DNA from 4 places in the Paenibacillus sp. JNUCC 34 genome. Region 1 is predicted to be linked to each of the others. Evidence: riboswitches for the same ligand, from Rfam matches in the RefSeq annotation. Region 1 holds a riboswitch; each other region holds the start of a gene.

Region 1 (7,525 bases):
CGGCTGCACCGCTGGGTTGAGATGGAACTGAAAAAAACACCGTCTCAGGCTGTTTTGAAGGAGCGGAAGAAAAAAGCCGCCCAGCGGGAGAAATCCTATGGGAATAAGTGGCCGAAATTCGAACCGCTAGTGCTGTATAAGCAGTTGTTTGGCGCTGCCAAAATAAACGGACTGTGGCCGGAGGAGTTTGATTCAGAAATCCCGAAGGAAGTGTTGAACTCCACCCGTAAAGATCTGAAGAAAAACGTAGTTCGGGAAGAGGATCTTACACCGCTGCTTTATTTCCACTGTTTGATGAATGAAATTACGGGTGAGCAGAGATTTGACCATATCGTTATTGATGAAGCACAGGATTTCTCGCCGTTCCAGGTTGCACTTTTGGATCGCTTCGTAAGGGGGCATTCCTTTACGATATTAGGAGATCTGTCGCAGGGTATCCATGCCTACCGCGGCGTTCATGCCTGGGAAGAGATGAGTACATTATTTGAACCCGAGAGCAGAGCCTACTTTGCATTGACGCGAAGTTACCGATCTACGATGGAGATTATAGAATTTGTAAATGGCATACTGGAAAAAGGTGTGGGGAGTGATCTGCTTGCCGTGCCTGTCTTCCGAAGCGGAGATGCTGTACGGCTTGTACGCTATAACGGGGCGGCAGGCAGAGAGAAGGATCTCCGCCGTGCACTGCGTCATCTCCTCTCGAAGGGGAACTACCGGACCGTTTCGATCTTGACGCGTACACTCCGGGAAGCGAAGGAGCTCCACGAGTTGCTCGCGGCTGAGTGGCCTGAGCTTCATTTGATAGATGGAAGCAAACAAACCTATCAGGGCGGTATATCTGTGCTTCCGGTTTACCTCTCTAAAGGGCTTGAATTTGATGCCGTTATCGTTGCTGACGCAGACAGCGCTCACTATGCGGAAAAAGCATGGGACGCCAAGCTCATGTATGTTGGGTGTACACGTGCATTGCATGAGTTATGGCTGCTAAATGGAGAACAGCTTCCTTCTTATGTCGTGGCAGATCAACCTGAGATCGCATCTCAGGGATGGCCAGATGGTGTCTAACAGTTAGGTTTAGCTACCTAAAGTAAATATGTTTAGTTGCGCTATATAATAGAACCTGGGGCATAAACAGCCTCAGGTTTCTTTTCGTTGATCAGACCGATTTGTTGATAGGAATAGCCTAAATTGTGCAAAGCGATAAATCGTAAGTGAATGAAAGATTGTGATATGATAAGAAAAGCAGATTACGGATCATGACGCTGTTACGCTGTTATGATTCAAACAAGGAAGTGTAATGATGGATTTATTCTCTTTCGGTCGTGAAGAGGATCGCGATTCCCGGCTTCTGGCTGACCGGATGCGTCCTTCCAACCTGGATGAATATATTGGACAAGAACATATTGTAGGGCCGGGTAAACTGCTTCGGCGTGCAATTGAAGCGGATCAAGTATCTTCAATTTTACTGTATGGTCCGCCCGGCTGCGGTAAAACAACGCTCGCTCATATCATTTCGAAACATACCCAAGGGTCATTCGTACGGCTTAATGCAGTAGAAGCTTCTGTTAAGGATGTACGTGAAGTGATTGAACAGGCGCAAAGTAACAAATCATTGTATGGTACAAAGACGATTCTGTTTCTGGATGAGGTACACCGGTTCAACAGCTCCCGTCAGGACGCTCTTCTGCCCGCGGTTGAAAAGGGAACAATCATCTTTATTGGTGCCACTACGGAAAATCCGTTTCATTATGTGAATGGGGCTCTTATGAGCCGCTCAACCTTGTTTCAGCTGCAGTCGCTGAATAAGGAACATTCCTGCATTGCTATGAAGCGTGCGCTTCAGGATAAGGATAGAGGGCTTGGCTTTATGCAACTTCAAGTGGATGAAGAGGCACTGGATCATATCGCATCCATGGCGAACGGTGATATCCGCCGGGCCTTGAATGCCCTGGAATTGGCGGCAATGACGACACCTCCCCTTTCGGATGGCACCGTTCATATAACACTTGAGGTTGCGGAGGAATCAATCCGGCGTCCAACCGTCCGGGCTGATGAGTCAACCCAATATGACGTCCTATCCGCTTTCCACAAAAGCATTCGCGGCTCCAGCGATGCTGCGCTATTCTGGTTTTTATACGCTGTAGAGAAGCTTGGTATGGATCCGATGGTGTTCATTCGCCGTCTGATTGCGGCTAGTAGTGAGGATATCGGGCTTGCTAATCCGCAGGCGATGGTACAAGCTGTCAGTGCATTGGAGGCTTATCGTAACAATGGTTGGCCTGAGGCCAAACTGAACATTGCACAAGCGATTCTTTTTGCTGTGGAGAGCCCGAAATCCAATGCCGTTTACACCGCTATATCACGTGCCATGTCTACTATGGAGGAATTCAAATCGGCTGAGGTTCCGCTCCATTTACGCGATACTCATTATCAAGGAGCCGTCAAACTTGGACATGCGGGATACAAGTATCCTCATGACTATCCTGGACATTACGTGAAGCAGGATTATTTACCGAAGGAGCTTGCGCATCGGGTGTTTTATCAGGCGACAGAACAGGGAAATGAAGCTAAAATATCCCATAACCAACGTTTGCGCAGAGACGAGTAAAGGAATTCGAAACACTTGATTCATTGAATAAATTTCATGTTGTACATCTTGAATGTTACGGTAAGGAAGGGAAATTGTATGGGAAAGAACCTGCTCTTTGTGGGTGCGGGAGGATTCGGTGGTACATTACTCCGCTATGGTCTGGATGAGATAATACCTGCTCCATTAAATGGATTTCCGGCAGCTATCCTGTTCATTAACCTGGCAGGATGTCTATTTCTAGGCTGGTTTTTGACTTACTGCTTATCTTCCGCACATATTTCAACACAGGTTCGTCTGCTCATCGGTACCGGGTTTACGGGGGCGTTTACGACATTCTCAACCTTTACAGTGGATACAGTCAGGTTAATCGGTAACGGTCAGAACGTAGTCGCCGTGATCTATGTAGTCTTAAGTGTTGTTGGCGGTCTGCTCATGTCCTGTATCGGTGTTTGGCTGGGACGGAAGATGTCTTCGAAGCAAGAAGGTGCGGCAGTGTGATTTTGTGGATAGGATTAGGCGGGATAGCCGGAGCGGTTTCCCGTTATTGCGTTGGTATTTGGCTTGGAAAAAAAGCACAGGGGACATTCCCGTGGGCTACGCTTCTCGTAAATTTGGCCGGTTCCATCATACTTGGACTTCTTGCCGGTTATGCGGACCATCTTCCTGAAGCTGTTTACAGAATGCTCGGAACCGGCTTTTGTGGGGCGTTTACCACATTTTCAACCTTTGGTTATGAAGCGGTCACTTTGGCAGGAAACAAGCAATACATACAAGCATTCTTATATGTGCTCATATCGGTTATGCTGGGTCTTGCAGGGGCATGGACAGGACTCTATATAGCGGCTCAGGTTTAGAACTTGTTGTGTGGCCATTATGGGGAGGAAATAAATAATGTACAAATGTAAATTTACAGTATTGATGCTGTCTGCAGGTCTAGTGCTGGGTGGTTGCGGTGCTGAGAAGGTACAAGAGCCGGAAGAGAGCATGCAAGGAACTGAAACGGTTCACGAACATGATTCACAAAACAAGCTTGCTAATGGAGATCTTCAAGAAGCTAGAGCCTCTGCGAAGGAGCTGCCAACGTTCTTGGATGGTAAAAGCGATGAGATGCGCACTATTTATGCACTCGCAGCCCAGGAAAAAGATGTGCTTACCTGGATTCCATGCTACTGTGGCTGCGGTGAAAGTGCAGGGCACAAGAGTAATCTGAACTGCTTCATTAATGAAGTTAAAGAAGACGGCAGCATTGTGTGGGATGATCACGGCACACGCTGTGGTGTTTGTCTGGAAATCGCAGTAGAATCAGCCAAGATGGACAGTGAAGGAAAAAGCTTGACTGAAATCCGCAACACAATCGATGAAAAGTATAAGACGGGTTACGCGAAACCGACTCCTACCCCAATGCCGACAGAAACCAATTAAAATCTTGTGGCTGACCGCCATGTCACGCTGCACCACGATCTGGGAGTTTCGCCTATGATAAATGTTACAGTTAAAATCTATATGTTGTTATATTCTTTGATATGACAACTATATATAGTGCTTAATGGTCGATCGGATCACTCCGGTCTTAAAAGGGAATCCGGTGAAAATCCGGAGCGGTCCCGCCACTGTAACAGTTTCTTGAGGCGAACATAAGAAACAATCTCGTTAACTCCGCCAGTTCGTGAACTGAAGCCAGATACCTGCCATTATGACAACACGGTGTGCCTACGGTTGATAGGAAGTGTTTCGAATGGAAGGGTTGTCTGGTCCGTTTCTACTTGACTGGATTAAACGGTTCTTTATGAAGCATGTATTCCGCCGATTTGCGGCAGCATGCTTTTTTATTGTCCACTTCGATCGTACCGCACACCGTGAGGGGTTGGTTAATACGCCTGTAAAGGTATTTGCCATAGGAGGAATTCGTAATGAAGGTAATCAAGAGGGATGGAACATGTGTGACGTTTGAAGTTACACGGATTATGAGTGCGGTGAATAAAGCTTTTCAGGCTACTGAAGGAACTTCCAGATATGAGGCATCGTCCCGGATCGGTACATTGGTAGAAGCTGAGACGGTTGGCTTGGAGCAAATGTCTGTGGAAGAAATACAAGACCTTGTCATACATTTTTTGAATGAAACCGGTTATAAGCAAACAGCTGAAGCTTATACAGAGTACCGTGAGGCACGTGACAGAGAACGTATAATGCGCGGAGAGCTGTACAAGATCAGCACCAACGTTATCGGTGTTAAAGATCTGGATCTGCTTCGGGAAAATGCCAATTTGAACGGTGAATCTTTCAGTGGGAAAATGAGCCGGATCGGATCGGAATATGCCAAGTGGATGGCGACCAGTTTTATGCTGCCAAAACCGTTGAACGAGGCTGTAAAAAACGGATATGTATATGTACATGACTTAGATCAATATGCACTCGGAACGACCAATTGCATTTTCATTCCATTTGATCGGCTGCTGGCAAATGGCTTTAATACGGGGAACGGTTCGGTCCGTCCTCCACAAAGCATCATGACCGCTATGGCACTGGTAGCCATCATATTTCAGTCTCAGCAGAACAGTCAGTTCGGCGGGGTATCTGGCAATAAGATAGATTGGGATTTGGCGCCTTACGTGGGTAAGTCCTTCCGTAAGCATTTTCGAAAAGGGCTTTCTTATTTCAGTGAAGGCGACATGAACTTAGGAAAAGACATTTCGGACTTGGAGCTGCATATGGATAACCACTCGCTTGAAGAGATTTATCCTCATACATATAAGTTTGCATATGCAGAGACTATAAACGAGACCAAGCAAGCCGCGGAATCTCTGATCCATAATTTGAACACGATGAGCAGTCGGGCTGGGGGGCAAATTCCGTTTACCTCGTTAAATTACGGGATGTGCACTTCTACAGAGGGAAGATTAGTTTCTCATGCACTTCTTGACGCTACAATGAGAGGACTTGGACGTGGAGAGACACCGATATTCCCGCAGCATATTTTTCAATGTAAAAACGGGATTAATCAGGCGGAAGGTGATCCGAACTACGATCTGTTCCTAAAAGCGGTAGAGTGCTCCAGTCGCCGATTATATCCAAATTTTGTAAATGTAGACGCGTCGTTCAATCTTCCCTATTACCGACCGGAAGATCCAGATACGATCATTGCGACTATGGGGTGCCGTACACGAACAATTTCGGACCGTTTCGGCAGAAATCGGTTGAGTGGGAAAGGGAATTTGTCTTTTAACACGATCAACCTCGTACGGCTTGGGATTGAGCATGGCATAGTAATGGATAAGCGACAAGATCCAGATATGAGCGGGTTTTTCGAAAGTTTGGAACGTTATATGAAGATTGCAGTGGAAGGATTGATCCACCGGTATGAAATTCAAGCCAAGCAGCCGGCAAAGGCTTCGGATTTTATGATGCGCGAGGGGGTCTGGGAAGGTGGGGAGAAGCTTGCCCCAGACGATGCGGTCGCAGAACTTATAAAACACGGATCGTTGGCACTTGGTTTTATTGGTCTTGCGGAGTGTTTGAAAGCTTTAACAGGACAACATCATGGCGAAGACGAGATGGTTAGAAAGATGGCGCTCGATATCGTTGGAAGGATGCGTGCTTACTGTGATGCCATGAGCGAGCAGTATGATTTGAACATCACGCTTTTTGCCACTCCAGCAGAAGGGCTGTCCGGAAAATTCACAAAGCTGGACCGAACCACATTTGGCAGTATACCGGGTGTAACCGATCGGGAGTACTATACGAATTCATTTCATATTCCCGTGTATCATCCAGCCGCTGCTTTTCAGAAGGTTCAATGGGAAGCACCATTCCATAAGCTGTGTAATGCGGGTGCGATCTCGTATGTAGAGCTTGACGGCAACGCACGGCAAAATACGGCTGCATTCCGGAATATAGTCCAATTTGCGCTTAAACAAGACATTGGTTATTTTTCCGTTAATCATCCATTGGATCGGTGTCCTGTCTGTGATTACGAAGGAATTATCGGTGCATCTTGCCCAGAATGCGGGGTCGAGGAGGACAAGGTGCTGTTCCATCGTCTACGCAGAGTAACAGGTTATTTAACGGGCAACTATACGGAGCGATTCAATTCAGCCAAACAGGCTGAAGTTAAGGATCGGGTTAAACACCGATGAACATATGCGGCTATATACCGGAAAGCATTAATGAAGGCCAAGGAGTCCGTGCCGTTCTGTTTGTCAGCGGCTGCCGTCATGCTTGTGCCGGGTGCTTCAATACGGCTTCATGGGATTTTGAAGCTGGGGAACCCTTCACTGATGAGTTGAAAACTCGAATTCTAGAGGAAATTGCATGTAATCCTTTGCTGGAAGGAGTTACGTTGTGCGGTGGAGATCCCTTTTTCTCAGCGGAGGAATGCATTAGTTTTCTGTCTGACTTCCGGGAGTGCTGTCCTGATAAAAATGTATGGGCTTATACAGGTTTTACCTTTGAGGCGGTTATGAGACAGCCGAAGCTAAGGCAGCTGGCGCTTCTGTGTGATGTTATTGTTGACGGTAAGTTTATACAACGGGAGAGAGATACTTCATTATCATTTCGTGGAAGCCGGAATCAGCGTCTGGTAAATGTTGCTTCAAGTGTGGAGAAAGGCTGCGTGGTGGAAGTTTCCCTATGATGAAAAGGTCTGAAAACAATAAAGAGGCATGCCCTTCAGGTTACTAGAACCTGTAAGGGGCATGCCTCTTTCGTATGTTGATGCATTGAAACACCGGGATTACCGGTGTTTTTTTCGGTTATCAATTACTTATGGTCACCGGGTGGTCAATAACTTATGCTCGAAATAGGATAATTTTTATCGTTTTAATTCAATTTGTGAACCAAGTGCAAGGTGATGACAATGTATAGTTGAATGATCATTCGGAAAGGAGAACCTCATTGGATATCGATGAATTCAGCAATCTTGTGGATATGTACGGAAAA
Region 2 (7,525 bases), 2.8 Mb from region 1:
AATTAAAGGCACGATCGGCACCATGGCACTTGAGAAGGATCAGCTTACCGTGTCCCGATATGAGCAGCTGCAGCATTTTTTACTAGCTCGTGCATTTCAAGATGCAGGTCCGGTACTACGTGAGATGCGTGTGCGGAAGTCCGAAGATGAGATCATCAAAATGAAACGGGCTGCGGTTCTCGTTGAAGAGGTGCTCACCCAAGGTCTGAAGCAGGTCAAGATTGGAATGCGTGAAATTGAGCTTGTTGCCGAGCTGGAATTTTTGATGAAAAGACTAGGTGCAGATGGCCCTTCGTTTGATACGATGGTTCTGACGGGTACCAACACAGCCCTGCCTCACGGCGTTCCTGGGCTACGACAAATCGAACCAGGGGACCTGCTAATGTTTGACCTCGGCGTGTATGCGGGCGGATATGCTTCAGACATTACCCGAACGTTTGCAGTCGGGGATATCAATGCCGAGCAAGAACGTATTTACAACACCGTTTTGTCCGCTAACGAAGCAGCTATTCAGGCTGTAAAGCCTGGCGTTACGTACGGTTCAATCGATAAGGCTGCAAGGGAAGTTATTGATGAGGCCGGCTACGGGCCTGCGTTTTTGCATCGTTTAGGTCATGGTCTAGGTATGGATGTGCATGAGTACCCATCGGTTCACGGTCTCAATGAAGATTTGCTGCAGCCAGGAGCTGTATTTACAATCGAACCCGGCATCTACGTGCCGGGTGTAGGCGGTGTCCGGATCGAGGACGACGTGTGTGTTACAGATAGCGGTGTCGAAGTACTGACCTCTTTCCCTAAACAACTTACAGTCATCGGTTGACTGTTCTGATTTAGGCATGCCGCCGATAAGTTCTCATTTCACAAAAAGCGGCCGCTTTCCCGAAACATACCGGTGAAGCGGCCGCTTTTTCGTTTATTTCGTTTTATGTCTGCATCACATCAATATCTTGATTACGGTCCTTATACACATCGGTATTAACTTCCTTCATCACTTTACCCGTAACCAGACCTGCAGTTATGGAGCCGTTGACATTAAGCGCCGTCCGGCCCATATCAATCAGCGGTTCAACCGAGATCAGAAGTCCTGCCAAAGCTACAGGCAGATTCATCGTGGACAGCACGATCAAAGAGGCAAACGTCGCTCCGCCGCCCACTCCGGCAACACCGAAGGAGCTGATCATTACGACAACAATGAGTGTGAGTATAAACGTCCAGTCCATCGGATTGATACCCGCGGTAGGTGCAATCATAACCGCCAGCATAGCAGGGTAGATACCTGCACAACCATTCTGTCCCATGGTGGCTCCCAAGGAAGCGGACAGATTCGCAATCCCTTCCTGAACGCCTAGTTTCTTATTCTGGGTTTGCACAATCAGTGGAATAGATGCGGCGCTGGAGCGTGATGTAAACGCAAAAGTCAGGACTGGCAGCGCTTTTCTGACATAAATCATCGGATTAAATCCGAACAGGGACAGCAGAATCAGATGGATAATAAACATGACGATTAGCGCTACATAAGACGCCAGAACAAAATCGACAAGGTCTAGAATGACTTGAAGATCCGTTCCTGCTATCGTCTTGGCCATAAGTGCCAATATCCCGTACGGTGTCAGTCTCAGAATCAAGGTTACAATTCGCATCACCACGGCATAAAGGGCGCGGACCATACCGCGAAACGTTTCTGCTTGCTCCGGATACTTCCGGTCAATTCCTAGCACAGCAATGCCGATAAAAGCAGAGAATATCACAACTGCAATCGTGGACGATCTTCTGGCACCGGTCATATCTGCGAACGGATTTGACGGAACAAACTCCAGTATTTGCTGCGGCAAAGTCTGGTCTGAAACATCTCCCAGTTTTTGTTCCAGCAGCGCCCCCTGTTCGTGCTCTGCAGATCCGGCCTGAATATTCTCAGCGGACAGATCAAACGTAAGTGTTGTTGCAATACCTACTGACGCGGCTACGCCTGTCGTTAATATCAGAACAGCGATGATAAGCCCACTCATTTTGCCGAGATTGCGTCCGCCCTTCAAATTCATAATAGCAGAGATGATCGATACCATAATTAGTGGTATGACCATCATTTGCAGCAGACGAACATACCCGTACCCCACTAGATTAAACCACTGCGACGATTTCGCTATGATATCCGAGTCAGCCGAATAAATGAACTGCAAAATCGCACCGAATAGCACACCGAGACCGAGCCCGGCAAACACCCGCTTGGTAAACGAGTAGTGTTTTTTTTGCATCCAATACAATATTCCGATAAGCAGAAGCAGCACAAGGACATTGATAACGATCCAGAGTGTTTCCATCGCCTGATGCCTCCCTTTTGTTTGATAAGTGCTACTACGTATTCATTTCCAAATACGGACGCACTTTAAACATTACCCGTTAAATCCGATCCGACATCTATTTTTTTCATAAAAAAAGATATGCTCCATATATACAAAAAAGACGGCTATCAGCCGTCTTAAAATTTTGCTTACATATAGAATATTTCCATTTTTCCCGGACTAGATTCATCTTCCAGCTTCCGTATGGATCTCTGCCTGAACGCTTGAATCAGAGACGTTTGCAGTCAGAAGAACCTGGGGAGCGCCATTTTCAGGATGGCTGACGACCGCCGGATCCACCCGGAATACTCGCCGGATAAAATCTTCGGTCAGTATTTCAGCCGGGGTTCCCTCTCCCGCGATCTTTCCATCCTGAAGCACCAGAAGCCGGTCACAGAACTGAGCCGCCAAATTAAGATCATGGAGCACGCTAATTACCGTTATACCGGTATCTTCGCGCCACTCTGCAACCATGTTCATAAATTGCAGCTGATGACGGATATCTAAATACGTTGTCGGCTCATCAAGCAGCAAAAGTGTAGGTTCCTGAGCCATTACTTTGCCAAGGGCTGCACGTTGGCGCTGTCCCCCGCTTAATTGATCAAGCCGTCTGGATTCGAATTTTTCCAGTTCCAGCTTTCGGATAATACGATCCAGAAGCGGTCCGGAATCTTTCTTCTCCCGTCCCATCCAGTCTTGAAACGGGTAACGTCCCATTTCCAGAACCTCGCGCACTGTAAAATCAGACGGAGCGAGCCCCTCCTGCTGAAGCACCGCTACAGAGCGGGCAAGCTCCTTTCTGTTATAACTTGAAACTTCTCTGCCACGAAACTGTAAATGTCCAGACGATGGCGACACCACACCTGACAAAAGATGCAGCAGCGTGGATTTACCGCTTCCGTTCGGACCAATAATGCCCCACCATTCCTGAGCACTTACGTTCCAATCGATACCGGTCACCGCGTTCACCCGGTCAAAGCGCTTGCTTACGTCTTGAAGTGTGATCATACGCTTCCCTCCCTACGCTGCTTTTTGTTCCGGTACAGCAAATAAGCAAAGAACGGAGCTCCAACAAATGCAGTTACTACCCCGATCGGAATTTCGGTCGGCGACAGAATGGATCTGGCAGCCGTATCGGACCAGACCATGAAAATCGCTCCACCCAATGCCGATAATGGAATGATGATCCGGTAATCAGAACCGGTGATGAGACGGATCATATGAGGAACAACCAGTCCCACGAAGCCGATCACACCGGACACAGACACAGCCGCAGCCGTTAGAAGGGTGGCAACAATAAGCACACTGGTCTTCAGACGATCGACATTAAGCCCCATATGTGCCGCCTGACGTTCACCTAAAGACAACAAATTCAGTGTACGCGCCCGGCTCCACAAATATAAGAAGCCTACAGTAAAATACGGGAAAAGGACAGCTATATATGACCATCCCCGCATGCTTAAACTTCCCATCGTCCAGAATAGAATATCCGTTAGCGTGTCTCGTGACATTACCGTCAAGAATGAAACTACCGCTCCTAAAAAGGACTGCATAACCACACCTGACAAAATCAATGCATTAGTCGGTATCTTACCGTGATCTCGGGCGAGGAGCAGCACAATCCACAGTGTGATCGCCCCGGTCATAAATGCAACGATCGGCAGGGTCCAGGCACCCGCAAAAGAGTACTGCAATCCGTAGAAGATCAGAAACGCAGCACCAAGTGATGCACCGGAGGATACACCGAGCGTAAACGGATCGGCGAGCGGATTTCTAAGCACACCTTGAAAAGCAGCACCGGCCACCGCAAGGGATGCCCCAACCAGCATACCGAGCAGTATTCGGGGAAGTCGCACCTTCATGATGATCTGCTCGGAAGCTACTTCCCAGTTGGGAGTGATCGAGTCTCCGATCCAGGGCAATCGATGAACCAGCATGGCTCCAATATCCTTAACGGGCAGATGGACGGAGCCGATGCCGAGGCTGACGATCAGCGTCAGCAGTAAGAGCAGGAGCCCACCCGTTCCATAACCCGCAAGTTTTTTACTCATGGGGTCATCAGTTCCGGATAGACCGCCTTCGCTACTTCAACCAATCCTTGAGTTACACGAGGTCCCGGGCGGCTGATCAGATTGTCATCAATTTTAATCAGCTTATTGTTTTTCACAGCTTCGATCTGATCCCAGCCGCTTCGTTCTTTAATGATTTGATCCAAAGTTTTTTTGGTGGATTCATCCACGACATTGCTGGAATACAAAATCACATCTGGATTCGCTGCAATAATCTTCTCTTCACTGATTTCAAACCAGCCTTCGCTGTCGCCAGCCACATTGGCTGAATTGCTTATATTGAGCATCTCATCCAGATATGTGCCCTTTCCTACCGTCCAACCCGGTGAGAACTCCACATACACTTTTTTCTTATCCTCATCTTTTACGGATTTAACCGCTTCTTTCACGAGGTCCATATCCTTCTGCATTTGATCTACGATGCCTTGAGCTTCCACCTGACGATCCGTAATCTCTCCAACTACCTTAATGTTGTCCATGACTTCAGCAATCGTCTTAGGGTCGTTCACGAACAGCTTGATTCCGAGGTCGCGAAGCTTCTGTACGTTCTGTTCATTCATCGCCGCTGTAAAAATAACATCCGCGCCTGAAGCAACAATGGCCTCAACATCCATATCATAACCGCCCATTTTCGGCTTGGATTTGGCTGCCTCCGGGTAGTCGTCCACTTCGGATACACCGACAATTTCTTCATCCAAGCCAAGCGCGAACAATTTTTCCGTCTCAGAAGGAGACAGCGATACAACTTTTGCTGGAGCCTTATCAAATGTCATTTCCTCGCCTGTAGCATCCTTTAAAGTTAACGGATAAACCGTTTTGGTAGTTTCAGAGGCAGGTGCTTCCGGTTTCTGCCCTTGTTCAGCCTCTGGTGCAGGGGTCGCCTCCTTCGGATCTGTTTCTCCTCCACAAGCTGCCAGCGACAGGACCAGCATCAGTACCGCCAACATGGCGGACCATGACTTCATTATTTTTTTCATCGATTTTCTCTCCTAACCCTAGTTTGAGAACAACACCGGCTTGCCTTAGGTACTCAATAAACCTGATTTCTGACGGAAATCCTTACATCCAACCACAAAAAAGCCCCTGATTTCTCCGCAGAAGAATCAGGGGCTACGTTTCGGAAACAATGAACCTCATCCAATTAATGGGAGTTTAGCTATAGTACAACACATCACCCACATTAGGTCCGCCAAACGTAATCCTTTCCTCGAAGGACCGTCAGATCATTACGCGGGCAGGTCTCCTGACTTACAGGTTGAAATGACACCTCCGCCTTCCCGACCCTGTTCAGGCCAGTGGCAGTAATGGAGGATATCCCTGATTCACAGTGGCGGGACCGCGCCGGACTTGCACCGACTTCCCTTTTAACCCGGGAGCAAAACATATGCTTTGCTTATTCTCCAGGACCTCGCGAGTATTGAATATTCTTTTTTGCCAAGCTTACTTCTCTTTTGACGATTATATGAAATATCCTCTCGGCTTACAACCTGAAACTTCACAGAGAAAAATTGAATAGCCGCTCCCCGCTTGCCGTGGACCTTATTTCCGCCTGTATAACCATCATAGATATCTCACGTATTTATTCGTATGCGCCTGTGAATTGCCCCTCCCCCTTTGCCCTAAAGCCGGACATTGGTTTACAATAGATCTGAAGCTTTATACCAGAAAAGAAACTATACGGAGGCGTACATATGCTCTTTATCGATAATCAGGGAATCCATGATCCTTCCATTAACCTAGCGATTGAAGAATACGCTTTGAAGCACTTGCCTATGGAAGACAGCTATTTGCTCTTCTACATTAATCAGCCGTCGATTATCATCGGCAAACACCAGAACACGATTGAAGAAATCAATCAGGAGTTTGTCCGTGACAACAATATACAGGTTGTTCGGCGATTGTCCGGAGGTGGTGCTGTATACCATGACCTCGGCAATCTTAATTTCAGCTTTATTACAAAGGACGATGGCCAGTCATTTCATAATTTCCTAAAGTTTACCCAACCCGTTATCGATTTCCTTCAAAAAATGGGTGTTCCCGCTGAGCTCAGCGGCCGTAATGACCTTCAAGTCGGAGAGAAAAAGATTTCCGGCAACGCCCAGTTCTCTACACGGGGACGCATGTTCAGCCACGGGACTTTAATGTTCGACCTGGATCTAGACAAAGTACAAGCTTCACTTAAAGTTAACCCGGAAAAATTCAAATCAAAGAGTACGAAATCCGTCCGTAGCCGGGTGGCGAACATTAAGGAGCTGCTGGGTACGGATATGACGATTGAACAGTTCCGCGCAGAGCTGCTACGTTCGATTTTTAGTATGGAGCCTGATCAGGTTCCACAGTACGTTCTTCAAGAGAAGGACTGGGAAATAATAAATCAAATCTCCAAAGAGCGTTACCAAAACTGGGACTGGAACTATGGCTTATCACCAGAAAGCAATGTGAAACACGCGAAAAAATTCCCGGTCGGCATTATCGACATCCGCATGAATATTAAAGACGGACATATCGGTGAAATAAAAATTTACGGCGACTTCTTCGGTGTAGGCGATGTCGCCGATATCGAAAATGCGCTTCGCGGCAGACGTTACGAAGAGAATGAAGTAAGAGAAGCCCTCTCATCCATTGACGTCAAGCATTACTTCGGCAATCTGGAGTTTGATGACCTGATCGGTCTGATCTTTTTAGAGGAGTAGAGCAACAATACTGACGTCACGATTCTAACAGGGATATCTTTCAAAAAAAGCAGGTCACTCGAGGATTCATTCTTGATCCTTGGGTGGCCTGCTTGGTTTTACTATTGTGCACTTCTTAAGTAGGAACGATTCTACAGGTAGCGTCTTACAACAGACATGAAGGGCGTCCCAGGTCATGGACCTTTTGGGACACCCCCCGTTCGTATTATTTGGATGCGATGAATACATAAAAGAGAAGGACGAGTGTGAGCACGATGCACACGTTCTCTACTGTGTTACCCCATTTACTTCCTGTGCTCATTAGTTTGAACTTCACTCTAAATTTCAGCGGGGGTAATGGTCGTATTCCCCTGTTCGTTAGCATATCGGCGGCCAAATGAAGGGCATAAGACATTCCACCTGCAATCCATAAGCTCTCCCCTCC
Region 3 (7,525 bases), 2.5 Mb from region 1:
GGGGCCATGTTGTGTTTAGGTCTTATCTATGCTGCAGCTAACGCTGAAGAAATATTAAATGCCGTCCGGCAAACAACTCCCGATTCACTTACTCACAATGGTGTAACTAATGTTCCAGATCTTGCGGTTACTGAAAAGATTGACAAACCGGTATTTCGGGAAGTATCCACAAATTCGGTTTCTGTTAAGCTGTTTAATGCAGCGGGTGAACCTACAGGGGTTGCTTCATTTGAACAGGTGGACGATGGTGTGAAAGTGAAGGTTTCCGTTTCCGGTCTGACCCCGGGCAAGCATGGATTCCATGTACATGAGAACGCAATCCAGTCGTTTGATTTCAAGACTGCTGGCGGACACTTCAATCCGACGGATAAACACCATGGCCTTGAACACCCAGAAGGAAGTCACGTTGGCGATATGCCAAATTTGGTAGTTGAAAAAGATGGTACAGTTAAAACAGAACTGCTGATTAAACATGCATCGCTAGATAAGAATCAGGCTAATTCCTTGCTTGGACGATCGCTCATAATCCATGAAGACGAAGACGATGGTAAAACCGATCCTGCAGGTAATTCCGGTAATCGAATAATGGGCGGGAACATCCCTAAATAACGGATCAGAATTGTTCCGTGAATATGTAAATGTTAAAGAAAACGTATCTTCCCAACGGAGATGCGTTTTTATTATTTTTCCGTATATATCTATCTTTATTTACAATTTATAGGATATAATTAGTCTGCAAGAGTTAGGGTGAAACGGAGGTAGAGGTGGATATGACCGAGCAGTTGGCACGCATCGTGGACAACCACCTTTGATCCTGATCTGCATTACGGTTATGGCTGGTTTTTGGGATCTGATTTTAACCTGATCGGTGGCGGAACACCTGGATTTCGTTCAGAAATCTGGCATTACCCTGAACTGGATACAAGAATCATTATGCTGTGGAATTATGAAAAGATTGACTCGCACCGACGATTTCACCAAATGAACCCTCTAATTTTTCAACTGTAATATGAATCAATAACCGATACCTGTTTAATAAAATATATTACCCAGTTTTGTGTTGATTCTTAAACCTGGGCCGGGTATAAATGTGAAGGTGGGAGCCTATTGGGGAAAGTTACCGTGTACCATGTTGACGCATTCTCTGTCACAGCCAATCAGGGAAATCCGGCAGGAGTTGTTCTGGATGCCGATCATTTGAAGCCTGGTGATATGCAGAAGATCGCTTTTCAGGTCGGATTTAATGAAACGGTTTTTGTATTGAAATCTGAGATCGCCGACCTAAAATTGAAGTATTATACTCCGGGTCATGAAATCAATCTGTGCGGGCATGCAACCATAGCATCATTATACTGCTTGAAAACACGAGGTTTTTTTGAAGGTCGCGATTCAATCCAGATAGAAACCAATGGTGGCATACTTCCCATTTCTTTTAACGCTGAGGATCATCTAATAATAGGCATGAAGCAGCAGAGTCCGGAATTTATTCCTTTTGATGGAGATACCCGAAAACTAGCAGAGTCCCTGGGATTAAATGAAGACTGTTTGGATGTCACGAAGCCCATTGTTTATGGTAGTACAGGAATTTGGACTTTATTAGTTCCAATAAGGCAATTGGATAGTTTCAAAATCATGAAGCCAAATAATAAACAGTTTCCTGAAATATTAGCCCAGAATCCCAAAGCGTCTGTACATCCTTTTTGTTTTGAAACTTATGACGAGAATGCGTTCATGCATGCGAGACATTTTTCATCCCCTTACTCTGGTACAGTTGAAGATCCGGTAACAGGTACGGCCTCGGGCGTGATGGGCGCTTACTATTTAACCTATATAGATCAGAATTTGAATGAAATTCAATTTATCGTAGAGCAGGGGCAAGAGATCAATAGGGATGGAAAAGTGCATGTACACGCCATACGACAAAATGAGATGGATATTTTTATTTCGGGCACAGCGGTCTTGGTTAAAGAGTTTGAAGTGGAATATCTCTAATATTTTTATAATAAGAGAGCTCGATACTATATAATTGGAAGTGGATAGTTGTATAAAGTACATCACTACTTCGTGACTGGTCGCCAAAGGTTACATTGTTGCACTTTATACAACAAAATAGATAGAAAGTCATTTGTTAGCCACTCCTCAGAAGAAATTATTGTACAATTTACAACAATGCCAGTAAAATCAGGCCTTCAGCCAGTCTACTGTTGTATAACATACAAGATTAATACACCCTTAATCCGTATCATGTCAGCGTTAATCGACGGATTTTTATGTTCTGCATATTGCCAACTCGATGGTTTATGCTATAATAATGTTCGAATGGACATCCATTCACGTCATACACAATAGAAAAAGTTATAGGCAATGGAAGTTTGGTGCAAATCCAACGCGGTCCCGCCACTGTGATAGACCGAATGCTCGGTCTTAAGTCAGGTCGTTTGCCTAGTAACTTTGTCTGGCCAGTCATTTCGAGGCGAAAGTGACTGGTTTACAAGTCTAGTGACGTATAACGCCTCGCTAGGCTTTTTTACGTTGCAAGATAGGCTGCCGACGCTGCTGTCGGTAAAGCTAGGTGCTCGCCGCCGAACATATACAATGAGGTATAAGAACAAGCAAGCGGGAAGTTCTTCAATGATGAAGAATAATATGCACAATGATGTGCATGTCCCTTTTTTTTATAATGAACCGCTCACTTGCCGAGCATGGCAGACAAGATTCGGTTGACGAGCATCCGAATTACGTTGTACAGTGGAGATGGACAATTAAATGATTGCTGCACAATGGCGTGCACATTATATAACAAGCAAAGAGGCTTTGAAGGGATTTACTCCTTTTAGAGGCCTCTTTTTTTGTTGTCAATTACTCCTTGGAGGTGCCTTACATGGACAAAATATCGATTAAAACCGACATCTATCTGGGACAAGGTGCGCTGGATCGCCTGACGGATTGGAGAAATAGACGGATCTTTGTTGTAACAGACCCGTTTATAATCAAGTCGGGTATGATTAACATGCTGTTTGAACGGCTGCATGACAGTAACGAACAATACATTTTCAGCAACATCGTACCCGATCCTCCAGTTGAAGTTGTAACTGAGGGCGTTGAAGCGCTCGGAGCATTCCAGGCTGACCTGATCATCGCGATTGGTGGGGGCTCTGCAATTGATGCGGCCAAGGCGATGAAGCTTTTCGCTCAAAAAATATTGAAACAGCACGATATTCCGTTCGTAGCGATTCCGACAACAAGCGGCACAGGCTCAGAAGTGACGTCTTTCTCCGTTATCAGCGACAAGGAGAAGAACATCAAGTATCCGCTGGTATCCGATGACATGTTGCCACAAGAAGCTATCTTGGACCCTGAATTGGTCAAGAGCGTACCTAACTTCATCACTGCAGACACAGGAATGGATGTATTGACCCATGCGATTGAAGCGTACGTATCCACCAAGGCGAACGATATTTCCGATGCGTTGGCCGAGAAGGCTATCAAGCTGGTCTTTGCCTATTTGCCAAGAGCCTATAAGGATGGGACTGATCTTGAGGCGCGCGAGAAAATGCACAATGCTTCCTGCCTAGCTGGTATGGCGTTTAATATTACGTCGCTCGGGCTTAATCATGGGATCGCTCATGTGGCTGGAGCTAAATTCAAGATTGCGCACGGGCGTATGAATTCACTGCTTCTGACGCATGTCATTGAATTTAATGCGGATTACAAACCGGGTTATGGCAGAGAAGAGAGTAGTGCAGTAGCGGCAAGATATGCCGAAATCTCCAAAAGCTTGGGACTGTCGGCTCCTAATGTAAAGAGCGGCGTTCGTAGTCTGGTGCAGGCGATCAAGCAGCTTCAGAAGCAATTGCAGATGCCGCAGACGCTCAGGGAGTGCGGCGTGGAATTAGCTGCGCTTGAAAAGATGAGAGAGGAAATTGCAGAAGGAGCGCTGCAAGACGGCTGTACGGCCACGAATCCACGCGTTCCTGCCGCAGCTGATATTGTTGAAATTTTGAACAAAATGTTTCAATCCTGAATCTGGAGTTGAGTTTCGTTCGTAATGATATTGACATTGTTTGCAGGTTAAAATATAGTGAAAGTAACACAACGGCGTGTTGCATACAAATAAAAGCGAAGAGGCTTCTTAAAAATTCCGCGTGAACTTTTTAAGGGGTCTTTATGTTTTTTTGCAGCTATATGTCGCTTTTTCTTTCATGAGATGGGATGATGGTATGGATCAACACAGCGAAAAACAACGTGTCATACAAGAGTATGTGCCGGGCAAACAGGTAACGCTGGCTCATATTATCGCGAACCCTAATCCGGATATTTACAAGAAACTGGGCTTGGGAAGCGATGCGAGGGATGCCATTGGCATTATGACTATTACGCCGAGCGAAGCATCTATTATTTCGGCCGACATTGCGACCAAAGCAGCAGGCGTGCAGATCGGCTTCGTTGATCGCTTCAGCGGCTCGCTCGTCATTACGGGTGATGTATCATCCGTGGAATCCGCGGTGAGCGAAGTGTTGCTTGGCTTACAGAACATTCTCGGATTTTCGGCTGCGAAGATTACGAGAACGTAGGGGATCGTGCTATGAGGAAAATTATATTTGCCGGAAGCACCGGATCGGGCAAGACGACATTGTGCCAGCGGTTGCATGGACAAGAGATTGCCTATAAGAAGACGCAAGCCGTTGAGAATTTTGAGCAAGCTATTGATACGCCCGGGGAATGTATTGAGAACCGGTATTTATACAAAATGTTACTTGTCACAAGCGTTGATGCGGATGTTATCGGGCTAGTGCAAGATTGTACAAAGGAAGAAAGTTATTTTCCACCAGCCTTCGCAACGATGTTTGCCAAGCCGGTCATTGGAATTGTAACCAAGGTGGAACTGGCTAAGACGGATAAGGACATTGCGGAAGCGAGATCCTTCTTGCAAGCGGCGGGCGTGGAGCGCATTTTTGAGGTTTCGTCCGTGCAGCATTTGGGTGTGGATGAGCTGCAAGCTTATTTGGAAGCGTAAGCGGTTCAATATGATAGAGGATTCACGAGATACAAGCAAATATCGGTAGACAACGAGGTGCATGACGCATGAATGGAAAAATTGTGATAGTCGACGACGAACCTATTACAAGAATGGATATTCGTGAGATGCTTGAAGAGGCGGACTACAGTGTAGTAGGCGAAGCTTCTGATGGTTTTGAGGCCATTGAATTATGTAAAAAGCATCTGCCCGATTTGGTCATTCTGGATGTTCAAATGCCTATCCTGGATGGGCTGAAAGCGGGTAAACGAATCATATCGGAGCAACTGGCGGGCGGAGTTATCCTCTTGACCGCATTCAGTGATAAACAAACGATTGAAAAAGCATCCTCTATCGGTGCGCTTGGTTATCTGGTGAAACCGCTTGATGAAAAATCGTTTATTCCCATGGTGGAAGTGACGATTGCAAAAGGTAGGGAAGTACGCAAGCTGGAACAAGATTTGTCGAAGCTGTCGCAAAAGATGGAAGAACGAAAAGTAGTTGAGAAAGCGAAGGGGATCCTGATGAAGGAGAACGGCTGTACCGAAGAGGAAGCCTATCAAACCTTGCGCAAACTCAGTATGGATCGACGATGTCCGATGATGGAAATTGCAACTACGATCGTCATCTCCTATGATTGATTTCCAAGAACGAATTAAGCATCTTTGCAAGCGTCATACGGGATTGAGCGACGCAGACATCGCCCGGATTACGGAAATGGCTGCGTCGTTCGAGAAGTCTGATGGGCAGGATGACGTATTCATCGACGTGCTGTCCGACGTGGAGAATGAGGCAATTGTGGTGTACCACTATCGTCCGGGTGTGGGCAAATCGCTGTATGGTCGCTCGGTTGTTGGTGAGAAAGCGCTGCGTGAGAACGAACCCGGCGTCCTGAGGACGTTGGAAACCGGCGTAATGTCACAGGGGCTCGTCGCCAATACGCAGGAAAATCATCTGGTCAGGCAAACGGTATATCCGATCAAGAATCAAGAGAGTGTTATTGCGGTCGTCATTTATGAAAAAGATGTGAGCGATAACATTCAAGCCCACTTCAATGTGACACAGTACGAAGACAGTGAGATGTCTTTCATGCTGACCGCCATGTTACGTTTCGAAGACTCGATCATCAACCAGTTGGAAGATGCCGTTCTGGTGTTCGACAAGCATGGATTTTTGAAGATGAAAAACAAGAAGGCAGACATGTACTATCGGCAACTTGGTTATTTGGAGGATATTCAAGGATTGCATTATGACAACTTGTCGCTGGATCAGACGATATTCTCTGGCGTGATGAAGCAGCGCTCTATCTCTAAAAGTTGTCCATTGACGACAGATGTGAAGGCAGCCGAACGCTATTATCAAGTGAAACGACTGTTTATTGAAGAGCAGGATCTTTGCATAGGCGTCATCTTGCATGATGTTACCGAGATAAAAGACAAGGAAGCACAGATCGTCTCCAAATCGGTGGCTATTCGAGAGATTCACCACCGGGTGAAAAACAATTTGCAGACGGTGGCTTCGTTGCTCCGTATTCAAGGCCGCCAATGTGAGAGTCCAGAAGCCAAAAAATGTTTAAATGACAGTGTCAGCCGGGTACTCGCTATCGCGGCGACCCATGAACTGTTATCAATGGAGATCGAAGCACAGGTAGATCTACTTGATGTCATTCGGCTCATGGCTTCGAACATTCAACGCTGCTTTGTCGATTGCAATGCGATCGATATCAAGATAACGGCAGCGCAAAGCATCTACTTGGACAGTGACCGTACTGTTGCGATTGCGCTTATTGTAAACGAGCTGCTGCATAATAGCTATGAGCATGCATTTGGCGATTGCACGGACGGCACGATTACCGTGACTGTGCAGCTGGAAGGCGAATTGGTTATAGTCGGCGTAGTCGATGACGGAGTTGGATTCGCCGTTAAAGAAGGTTCGTACAAAAGCTTGGGGCTGTCGATTGTCCGCAGCTATGTGAAGGACAAGCTGAAAGGCAAGCTCGCGATTGTATCGGGTCGTGACGGTACGGCTGTTACGTTTACGTTCAAAAAATAAATAATAAGGCTACAAGGGTGTAGTCTAATAAGCAATGAGGCTTAAAGTTAACCATTTCCGGTCAAGCGGGAGGTTATTACTTTAAGCCTTTTTATGTTTATGTTCTGGAAATCAAGCGATGGGGGTGAGAGAAGTGAACGAGCAATTGCTAAGTGTTGGCATCGATATGGGGACATCTACAACCCAACTCGTGTTGTCGAAGCTCCATATTCAGAACATGGCATCCTCTTTTTCGGTGCCTCGCTTGGTCATTACGGATAAAGAAGTGGTCTATCGCAGCGATATTTGTTTCACGCCTGTGCTTGAAGACAATCGGATCGATATGCAGCAGATCCAGACCTTTGTGCAGGAGCAGTACGAGAAGGCAGGCATCATAAAGGATGAGATTCAGACAGGTGCCGTCATTATTACTGGCGAGACCGCTCGCAAGGAAAACGCAAATGAAGTGCTGCTGTC
Region 4 (7,525 bases), 520 kb from region 1:
TCTGTGTCCTTAGACAGGCCTTTCATTCGAACCAGAATTGTCGCCATCTCTTGTCTCGTAATGGCTTGATTTGGTGCAAACGTATTGGCTGTGACACCTGAAATCAATCCTTTTTCCTTCGCAGTGGCAACGTAACCTGCATACCAGGACTTGGAATCAACATCTTTGAACCCTGTGCTTGTACCTTTTGGCTCCAAGCCGGCGTATCTGACGATTAACGCTGCGAATTCGGCACGAGTCAGCTCACGCTTCGGCTCGAACTTGGCTGCCTCACCGCTCGTTCCTTGCATCAATCCGAGTTCGGTTGCCTTGTTGACCGCTTCCTTCGCCCAGGCAGCTATGGAAGCTTCATCTGCGTATGGATGTGCAGCCGTCTCTGGTTGCGAGGTACCTGTTGATTTCACATCTGTCATATCAAAAAGACTGCTGTGATTGTTCAACATGCGATCATAGGCTTCGAGCGCTAGCAGCGCTTGTTGTGTCGCCATATAATTGCTGGTTTCTCCGCGTCCATGAGCGAAGCCTCCGTCTTTATTGAGATACGTACGCAATGCTTTTAACAAATCGCCGTCTTGTTTCACGAATCTCTTATCTTCCAAACTGTTTCCAAGACTGGACAGGGCAATGATAACTTGCGAAATACTCTCACTCGTTTCGACACCCCAAGCCTTGAATCCACCGCCCGGAAGCTGCTGCGACGACAGCCATGTCAATGCCTTATCCGTTGCTGCCTTGACCTCTTTTCGATCCTGATATTTCGCCAAGGCCTGAAGCGCCATGGCCGTCATATCGATGTCACTTTCAGCGTTCGACTCTTTGCTGATCGGGAATCCGCCGTCTGGATTTTGCTGGTTGAGGATTTGTTTTACGAGTTTGTCTTTTGTCCAGAGCGCATCAGCAGGGATAGCTGACTTGCTTGCATCCAATGCTAACAAAGCAAATACCAGCCCATTTGTCCCTTGATTTTTCATACGCTCGTTGTTATAAATTTTCTCCAGGAAATTATAGCCCGCGATGTTGCTTGGGTCCTTGTCAATGGCCATTACCGCCAATGCCATGCGTTCGTAATCCGTAACCAACCGGAATTCGCCTTTTTTCTCTTTAACGAAGCTCTCCAGTACCGTGTAGTACACAGATGGCACTTGTTTGCCGGAACGAGCCAGCGCCAAAACATCCCAATCGTTAAAGTTGTCTTGAACGGAGAACTTACGGTTGTTTAATATCCATGCAGCGGAGCCGTTAATAAGGCTCTGGAGCTTGGCTGACTCTTCGATCTGCTTCGGAGGAATCGTATTTCCGCCCGCTGTTCCCGGAACTCCTGAAGTGCCAGGTTGTCCAGATTGTCCTGGTTGTTCTGGCTGACCTGGTTTTTCAGTACCGCCATCAAGGCCGCCGCTAATATCTTTACCCAGGTTCGTTGTATACTGCCAGCGGAGAGTATCGCCATTGTTCAATGTATAAAGACCGGCACTATAGTTCGGGAATGTGCCGTTGACGGAATACATCCATCCGCTTAGGGGGCCTTTATCGAACTCTCCCAGGCCGTCGATAGCTTGCACATAAAGAGAAGCCCCGGAGCCAGTATAGTCGATTGAGATCCCTCTTTGATCAGCTGCTCTTTTCAGTGCTGTAAAAGCATTATCCCCATCCTGAATTGCAACGCTTATTGGTGATATAATATCTCCTTCACCTATGGAGCGTTTTTCAGCAGACAATGTAATTGTTTTCGTAATCGGAGGAACTACACCGCCGCCATTGCCCGATCCATTGTCTCCTCCGGTTCCGCCACCATTGCCATTACCAGAACCGTTACCTCCTCCATTGCCAGAACCGTTATCTCCTCCGGTTGTTTCCTTCTCTTGTGTAGTATAGGCAATAAATTCAGTAAAGTGCGTAGTCTTAATGATTAGATCGCCATCATGGACATAAGCGTATACCTCGTCACTATGTGCCGACGAATCCTCATATTTCGGAATTTGTGTAAATGTCCCGCTTGCATCGATGAATCCAGCTTCTGCATGTCCTTGGCCCTTCAAGGTTAATGTCACATGCTGGTTGAAGCGGATATCCTGATCACCGCCTACTTTTACGCGCAGATCAATTCCCTTGATCTCTTTGTCTGCAGAGGACAAAACTTCATTTATCTTGTTAAGCAAAAGATCATTATTCGTATTCAAGCGATGCGGTAATTCAAGCTTGTTATCCCATGTTGAAATGACATTCGTATTCAGGTCAACTTCCAAATAAGTACTGTCTGTTTCCGATGTTACATGCGGCAGTTCGCTCTTTGGAAATGCAAGTGTAACTTTGCTTGAGGACAGCGGATCCTGATCCGACCCGACACTCACATTGGTTTCATTCTCGTCAATGACAATCGTTTGGTCATCGTTTGGATCCGGAATTTCATTTACACTTATGACAACTTCATTACTTGTCTTTTTCCCTGCTGTTGCTGTTGCCAGCGCTTGAATGGAAATATAGCCTGGAGCCGCTTGACCTTCGAAGACAAGCTTCGCTTGTTGATCCGTAAGCAGCGATATTGATTTTAAGTTCAGCCCAGTAGTCTCCGAAATCACAGACCAACTGTCAAGCTGTACTGCCTCGGATAAGAACGTATCGCCAACGAGCTGCACTTCAATCGAAGGATCTACAGTGCCTTGATCAATGGAAGATGCGGACGATATCACAGGCTGACGATCCGGTGGAAGACTCCCTTCGGCAATTCGCTTCCATACCGACTTTCCATGCTGAATATCAAGTAATCCGATAAGAGCCTGTTCAGTCGACATTCCGTTTTTATCGGTATCTTCTGCTTTCCATTTAAACGAGCCGTCATCCAATTGGAATCCTGCATACGCATCAACGACGGTATTCCCGTTCATCTGCCAAGCGGGCGACATCATGTCTTCGCCTACGGCAACCAGACCGGATACCGAAGTAGATAAGCTGTTCGAATTATCTCCAGAGCCCCAAGTGCCCGTAGAATTAAAACCACCATTCTCTAGCTGGCGATCCTTTAAGACATTCTTGGCCCGTTCAATGGCAGCATCAACTTCACTCTGCCCCTTGTATTGCCCCAGCGCAAGCAGCGCCATGCCTGTAATATCTGTATCGCTGTTTGCTCCTCCTGAAGCAGACAGACCAAAGCCGCCGTCTTCATACTGCGCTTTGAGCAGGTATTGCAGCGCTTTTTGCTTGGACTCAGCATTCCATGAGCCTACATTCTGTCCGAGCTTCTCTCCGGCATCCAGAGCAAGCATCGCCCAAATATGTTTATTTACACCGCCAATGCCGCCCGTCTCTTGATTTTGATGGGTAGCAAGTTCCGCCCACAGGTTTCGATCGGTTTCCCAAGCGTGAGCCGGGTCTTTTCCCATGGCGAGCAGTGCAAAAATATACCGCACATGATCAGTTAAATTTACGGCATCAGGTTTAAGTCTTGGTGCTTTCGTTTCCCAAGATGGCAGTTTCCACGTTCCATCTTGCAAATCCTGACCTGCGCCCCATAGGCCAACAAGCTGCCACCAGGAATCAATGGTGGCTGTAGGATCTTCCTCATAGTACTCTTTATAATAATTAACTGTACTTTCAATCATGCTGTCTAATTGTGTATTGCTTTGACCACTCGCCGCACTCACGACTTGTGGATTCAGTAGAGTAAGCAATAACACAACGCTTAATAGTGCAGATATACTTTGCTTCAACAATCTGTTCATAGGTGTCAACGTTCTCCTCATCGTCAAAATGGAAATAAAAAAACATCTTTCCGAAATGGAAAGATGTTCTGTAGCCAGTTTTGCATAACCAAGCAAGAGTGCAGCAATAAACAAGCTGCACAAATAAACATCTCCCTCCCATCCTCGTGAGAAATATAGAGCACTTACATGGCAGGTCTCCTGGCTTCGCTTCATCGCTTGACAATCGTCCTTCCTGTTTAAAATCGTTAACAGTGGACTACTACCTTGATTGTCAGCTCTGCGTTACAGTGGCGGGACCGCGTCGAACTCTCATCGACCTTCCCTATTAAGCCGCATACTTTATGCATCAGCACCATATAAGCTGTTTCTATTTAATTTTGATAGACTTTTTTTATATTAACAAAGATTGGTATATTTCACAAAGGAATTTCTCATAGACAGTACAAAAAACGGCCTACATGAAACAATAAGACCCTTCCATATAGAGAAGGGCCTAGACTTCGTTATATTTTTACTCAATCACCAATATCCGAGGGGATGTGTTCGCGATTACCCTGGACGACAGCCAAGAACCAACCCCTGCCGATATGATACTTACGACTGCAACTCCAATAATACCGCCCCAATGCATAATTAGAGGCACTTCCACAATCCCATAATATGTTAATATATTTTCCAGCAACATAGGCAGAAGGTATACTCCGACGTATATGCCTAGTAGCGCGCCGATGACGGATAAAGCAACGATCCCTTGGGCTACGGATAATCTAATCCTATTCGATGTTAAGCCAAGTGATTTGTAAATGCCATAGGTTTTGCTGTCTTTTCTAATATTTATACGACAAGTGATGTAAATAATGATGCAAGTGACAACAATAAACAACAATCCCATCATACTCATTGGCAAGATAAGCAGGCCGACAGCCTCTTTAAATACGGAATCTAGTAGCATTTTTTGAGTTAATGCGGAGAGCGCTTCCTTATATTGCTCATTAATATCACTTACGACCTGATCGGACTGGCTGCTATCATGCAGGTTGATAAAATATGTTTCTGCATTGCTGTAGTCCAGATGATCTGCTTTAATCACATCGACCGTTATTCTTGCAGAATAGGACATATTGGCGATAGCTTGATAAATTCCTGTAACGATGAGCGAATACGGTTTTCCATTGATGTACACCGTTATCACATCACCAATATCTTTGTTAAGCTTCTTCGATACGTTGATACCAATAGCGATTTCGTTCTTGTGAAGGGGATTGGCTCCTCTTAATGTGGAATACCCCAGATCATCATAGTTACCATCAGCAACACCGATATAGACATTCATGGATGAGGTGTTCGAATCTCCGGAACGATCGGATAGTTCTGAAGGAACCACTCCCGTAACATTCCCAAACCACCCGAAATTTTTGATTCTTGGGTCGGACAACATATCTTCTTCAAATTGAGTACGTGAAAATGCTGCTTGATTAAAGACTTCTACTGCAATATGTGAATTGTCATATCCCCATGATGACGCCGTTCGTTGAATGGAATAAACGCTGTATAACAACACAGATCCGAATACAAGAACGGCTGATGTAATCACGGTTAGAATAAACATGAGAATAGAACCTTTCACATTCTTCAACATGTTGCGCAGACCAATAACGAACATAACGGGAAGTCGATCGAATCCAACTGGACGATTTCCATTCGAACGTACACGTCTTGCCCATTTACTGCTATCCATTTCAGACATGCCATACCGGATTGCTTGCACAGGCTGTACGGAACGGGCTTTATTGGCATAGAACAACACACATAGAATGACCAGGGCAAATACACATATTCCGACTGCTAGAGCCGTGAAATTACCCTGCATCGATAGCTCTGAACGATTTGTTTTCAAAGATGACAGCGAGCTCTCTACAATGACTTTGGATAAAAACTGACTGGCAGCTAACCCAGGAATAATCCCGATGATCGATAGAAAAGCATATTGAGACATGTAGGTTCCAATGATTCCAAATGAAGATAGCCCACAAGATTTCAATACCCCAATCGTTCGATAATTCGCCAATATCGCGTCTGAAATCGTGAACCCAATTGTGAATAAGGCCACAAGCAGCATGACAGATCCGAGAAAAATCATAACAAAGCCGATTACTTTATTCATAATTAGATAAAATGACGATATCGATTCGAATTCCATTTTGGATTCAAGATACTGCGTACCGGCCTGCTTCTCGAAGCGGTCCCAATACTGTGTATTGGTATCGTAATCGTCAAAGCGAAGTCCCATCATATACATGTCTTTTCCCTGCAATGACTGAAACTGATCTTTATAATCTTGCGTGTTCATCCAGATGCGGGCGTTTCTTGTGAACGGAGCTCCAAAAGGCATATCTACGACAACTGCTGCTACCTTCAACTCAAATGTACTCTTGCCTGTTTTAAAACTTACCTTATCACCTACTTCAATTCCATTGGAATAAGAAAACGAAGTGGGTATCCAGATGGTCCCGACCTCAGGGGTGCTTCTTTCATCTCCTTGCGCCCAGATCAGCTTATCAACCGTAAAGGGAAGCTCTGCTGTATCCATCATAAACATATAGATATTATTAATTTCTTTTCCTTGATGGGTGATTCTTGACAGATTTCGATATGGTATCAGCTCGGACGCCGTAACCCCCTGCTGCTCATCCCACCATTGTTTGAAAACGATCGGATCATGCAGACCATTTCCCAACATCAAAATTTGATGAGAACCGTTTGCTTTCGTATGCATGTCTGTAAATAAATTTTGTGTATTTGAGATTACAGTCATTGCGGTTGACAGCAGTAGCGTAGATAACAGAATGAGCACCGTTGTGAGTCCGTTTTGGATTTTCTTCGTTCTTAGGTTAGATAGGAAAAGAGTCCACACCGCATTCACCCGCGTCACTCCTTTCCTGAAACATAAGAAAATATAATATTTTCTCTGTCCTGGATGTCGTCATTATCGGATTGATATTTATCAAATTCCAGAATGCCGCCCACTTTGCCATCTCGAATAAAAATGAGCCGGTCCGCTCTGCAAGCCGCTTTGATATCATGCGTAACCATGACAACCGATTGCCCTTGACGATTCATATTCGTTAAAATATCCAATATCGCAACGCTTTGATCATAATTCAAGCTGCCTGTCGGCTCATCAGCAAAAATGATTTCCGGTGAATTAATCATCGCTCTTGCAATGGCTGCACGCTGCTGCTGCCCCCCTGAAGCTTGCGCCGGCAATCGATTATGCAGGCTCTCAATCTGCATTGCTTCCATGAGCGAAAGCGCCTTTTTCTTCACTTCATTTTTTTTGTTACCGGCGATATAGCCAGGCAATGCGATGTTTTCCCCAAACGTGAGATCAGGCACCAAATTAATTCCTTGATAGATGAATCCAATCCTCCGTGCCCTGAAGTCTGCCATTTTCTTTTCGTTGTAAGAATCAATACGTTGTTCTTGATAATACACCTCTCCAGCTGTCACGCTATCTAGTCCGCTCAGAAGATAGAGTAATGTGGATTTTCCTGAGCCGGAATTACCCATAATAACCGTAAAGTCTCCTTGGTAAATATCGATATCGAGATTTCGAATAGCATGATATTGTTCGCTGCTGGTAGAGTAGGTTTTACAGAGGTTTGTAGCATGAATCATCGTTTTTTTGGCCGTCATTCATTAATGCCCTCCTGCAATTCAGTATATTTGCCATTGTAAAGGGCTTTTCTTGCATGCTGCTTATCAGATTATTAATAAAGTATTACAGGGCGCGGCTTAGCATAATGGGATGGAAAAATAAAAAGTGG

Evidence for each region. A riboswitch is a leader RNA that binds a small molecule or an ion and turns the genes downstream of it on or off. The one in region 1 is predicted to bind cobalamin.
Region 2: another riboswitch for cobalamin. It lies ahead of AC2TF5_RS05435 (ABC transporter substrate-binding protein); the one in region 1 lies ahead of AC2TF5_RS20645 (hypothetical protein).
Region 3: another riboswitch for cobalamin. It lies ahead of AC2TF5_RS08815 (1-propanol dehydrogenase PduQ); the one in region 1 lies ahead of AC2TF5_RS20645 (hypothetical protein).
Region 4: another riboswitch for cobalamin. It lies ahead of AC2TF5_RS23045 (S-layer homology domain-containing protein); the one in region 1 lies ahead of AC2TF5_RS20645 (hypothetical protein).

The regions. Positions count from the first base shown of each region.
Region 1 covers NZ_CM177770.1:4,405,844-4,413,368, reverse strand. Annotated here, with positions in the region: gene AC2TF5_RS20670 (HelD family protein) at 1-1,065, shown strand, start outside; gene AC2TF5_RS20665 (replication-associated recombination protein A) at 1,301-2,608, shown strand; gene crcB (fluoride efflux transporter CrcB) at 2,687-3,088, shown strand; gene crcB (fluoride efflux transporter CrcB) at 3,085-3,444, shown strand; gene AC2TF5_RS20650 (PCYCGC motif-containing (lipo)protein) at 3,482-4,012, shown strand; cobalamin riboswitch at 4,122-4,297, shown strand; gene AC2TF5_RS20645 (hypothetical protein) at 4,326-4,541, shown strand; gene AC2TF5_RS20640 (anaerobic ribonucleoside triphosphate reductase) at 4,501-6,723, shown strand; gene nrdG (anaerobic ribonucleoside-triphosphate reductase activating protein) at 6,720-7,220, shown strand; gene AC2TF5_RS20630 (RNA polymerase sigma factor) at 7,481-7,525, shown strand, end outside.
Region 2 covers NZ_CM177770.1:1,187,048-1,194,572, reverse strand. Annotated here, with positions in the region: gene AC2TF5_RS05455 (M24 family metallopeptidase) at 1-820, shown strand, start outside; gene AC2TF5_RS05450 (L-cystine transporter) at 924-2,318, opposite strand; gene AC2TF5_RS05445 (ABC transporter ATP-binding protein) at 2,526-3,347, opposite strand; gene AC2TF5_RS05440 (FecCD family ABC transporter permease) at 3,344-4,390, opposite strand; gene AC2TF5_RS05435 (ABC transporter substrate-binding protein) at 4,387-5,385, opposite strand; cobalamin riboswitch at 5,628-5,834, opposite strand; gene lplA (lipoate--protein ligase) at 6,100-7,101, shown strand; gene AC2TF5_RS05425 (metal-dependent hydrolase) at 7,307-7,525, opposite strand, start outside.
Region 3 covers NZ_CM177770.1:1,871,796-1,879,320, forward strand. Annotated here, with positions in the region: gene AC2TF5_RS08805 (superoxide dismutase family protein) at 1-609, shown strand, start outside; gene AC2TF5_RS08810 (PhzF family phenazine biosynthesis protein) at 1,108-1,992, shown strand; adenosylcobalamin (AdoCbl) riboswitch at 2,341-2,492, shown strand; gene AC2TF5_RS08815 (1-propanol dehydrogenase PduQ) at 2,882-4,024, shown strand; gene eutS (ethanolamine utilization microcompartment protein EutS) at 4,221-4,574, shown strand; gene AC2TF5_RS08825 (EutP/PduV family microcompartment system protein) at 4,586-5,017, shown strand; gene AC2TF5_RS08830 (ANTAR domain-containing response regulator) at 5,086-5,658, shown strand; gene AC2TF5_RS08835 (sensor histidine kinase) at 5,651-7,069, shown strand; gene eutA (ethanolamine ammonia-lyase reactivating factor EutA) at 7,203-7,525, shown strand, end outside.
Region 4 covers NZ_CM177770.1:4,923,141-4,930,665, forward strand. Annotated here, with positions in the region: gene AC2TF5_RS23045 (S-layer homology domain-containing protein) at 1-3,716, opposite strand, end outside; cobalamin riboswitch at 3,870-4,070, opposite strand; gene AC2TF5_RS23050 (ABC transporter permease) at 4,210-6,621, opposite strand; gene AC2TF5_RS23055 (ABC transporter ATP-binding protein) at 6,627-7,394, opposite strand; gene AC2TF5_RS23060 (sensor histidine kinase) at 7,494-7,525, opposite strand, start outside.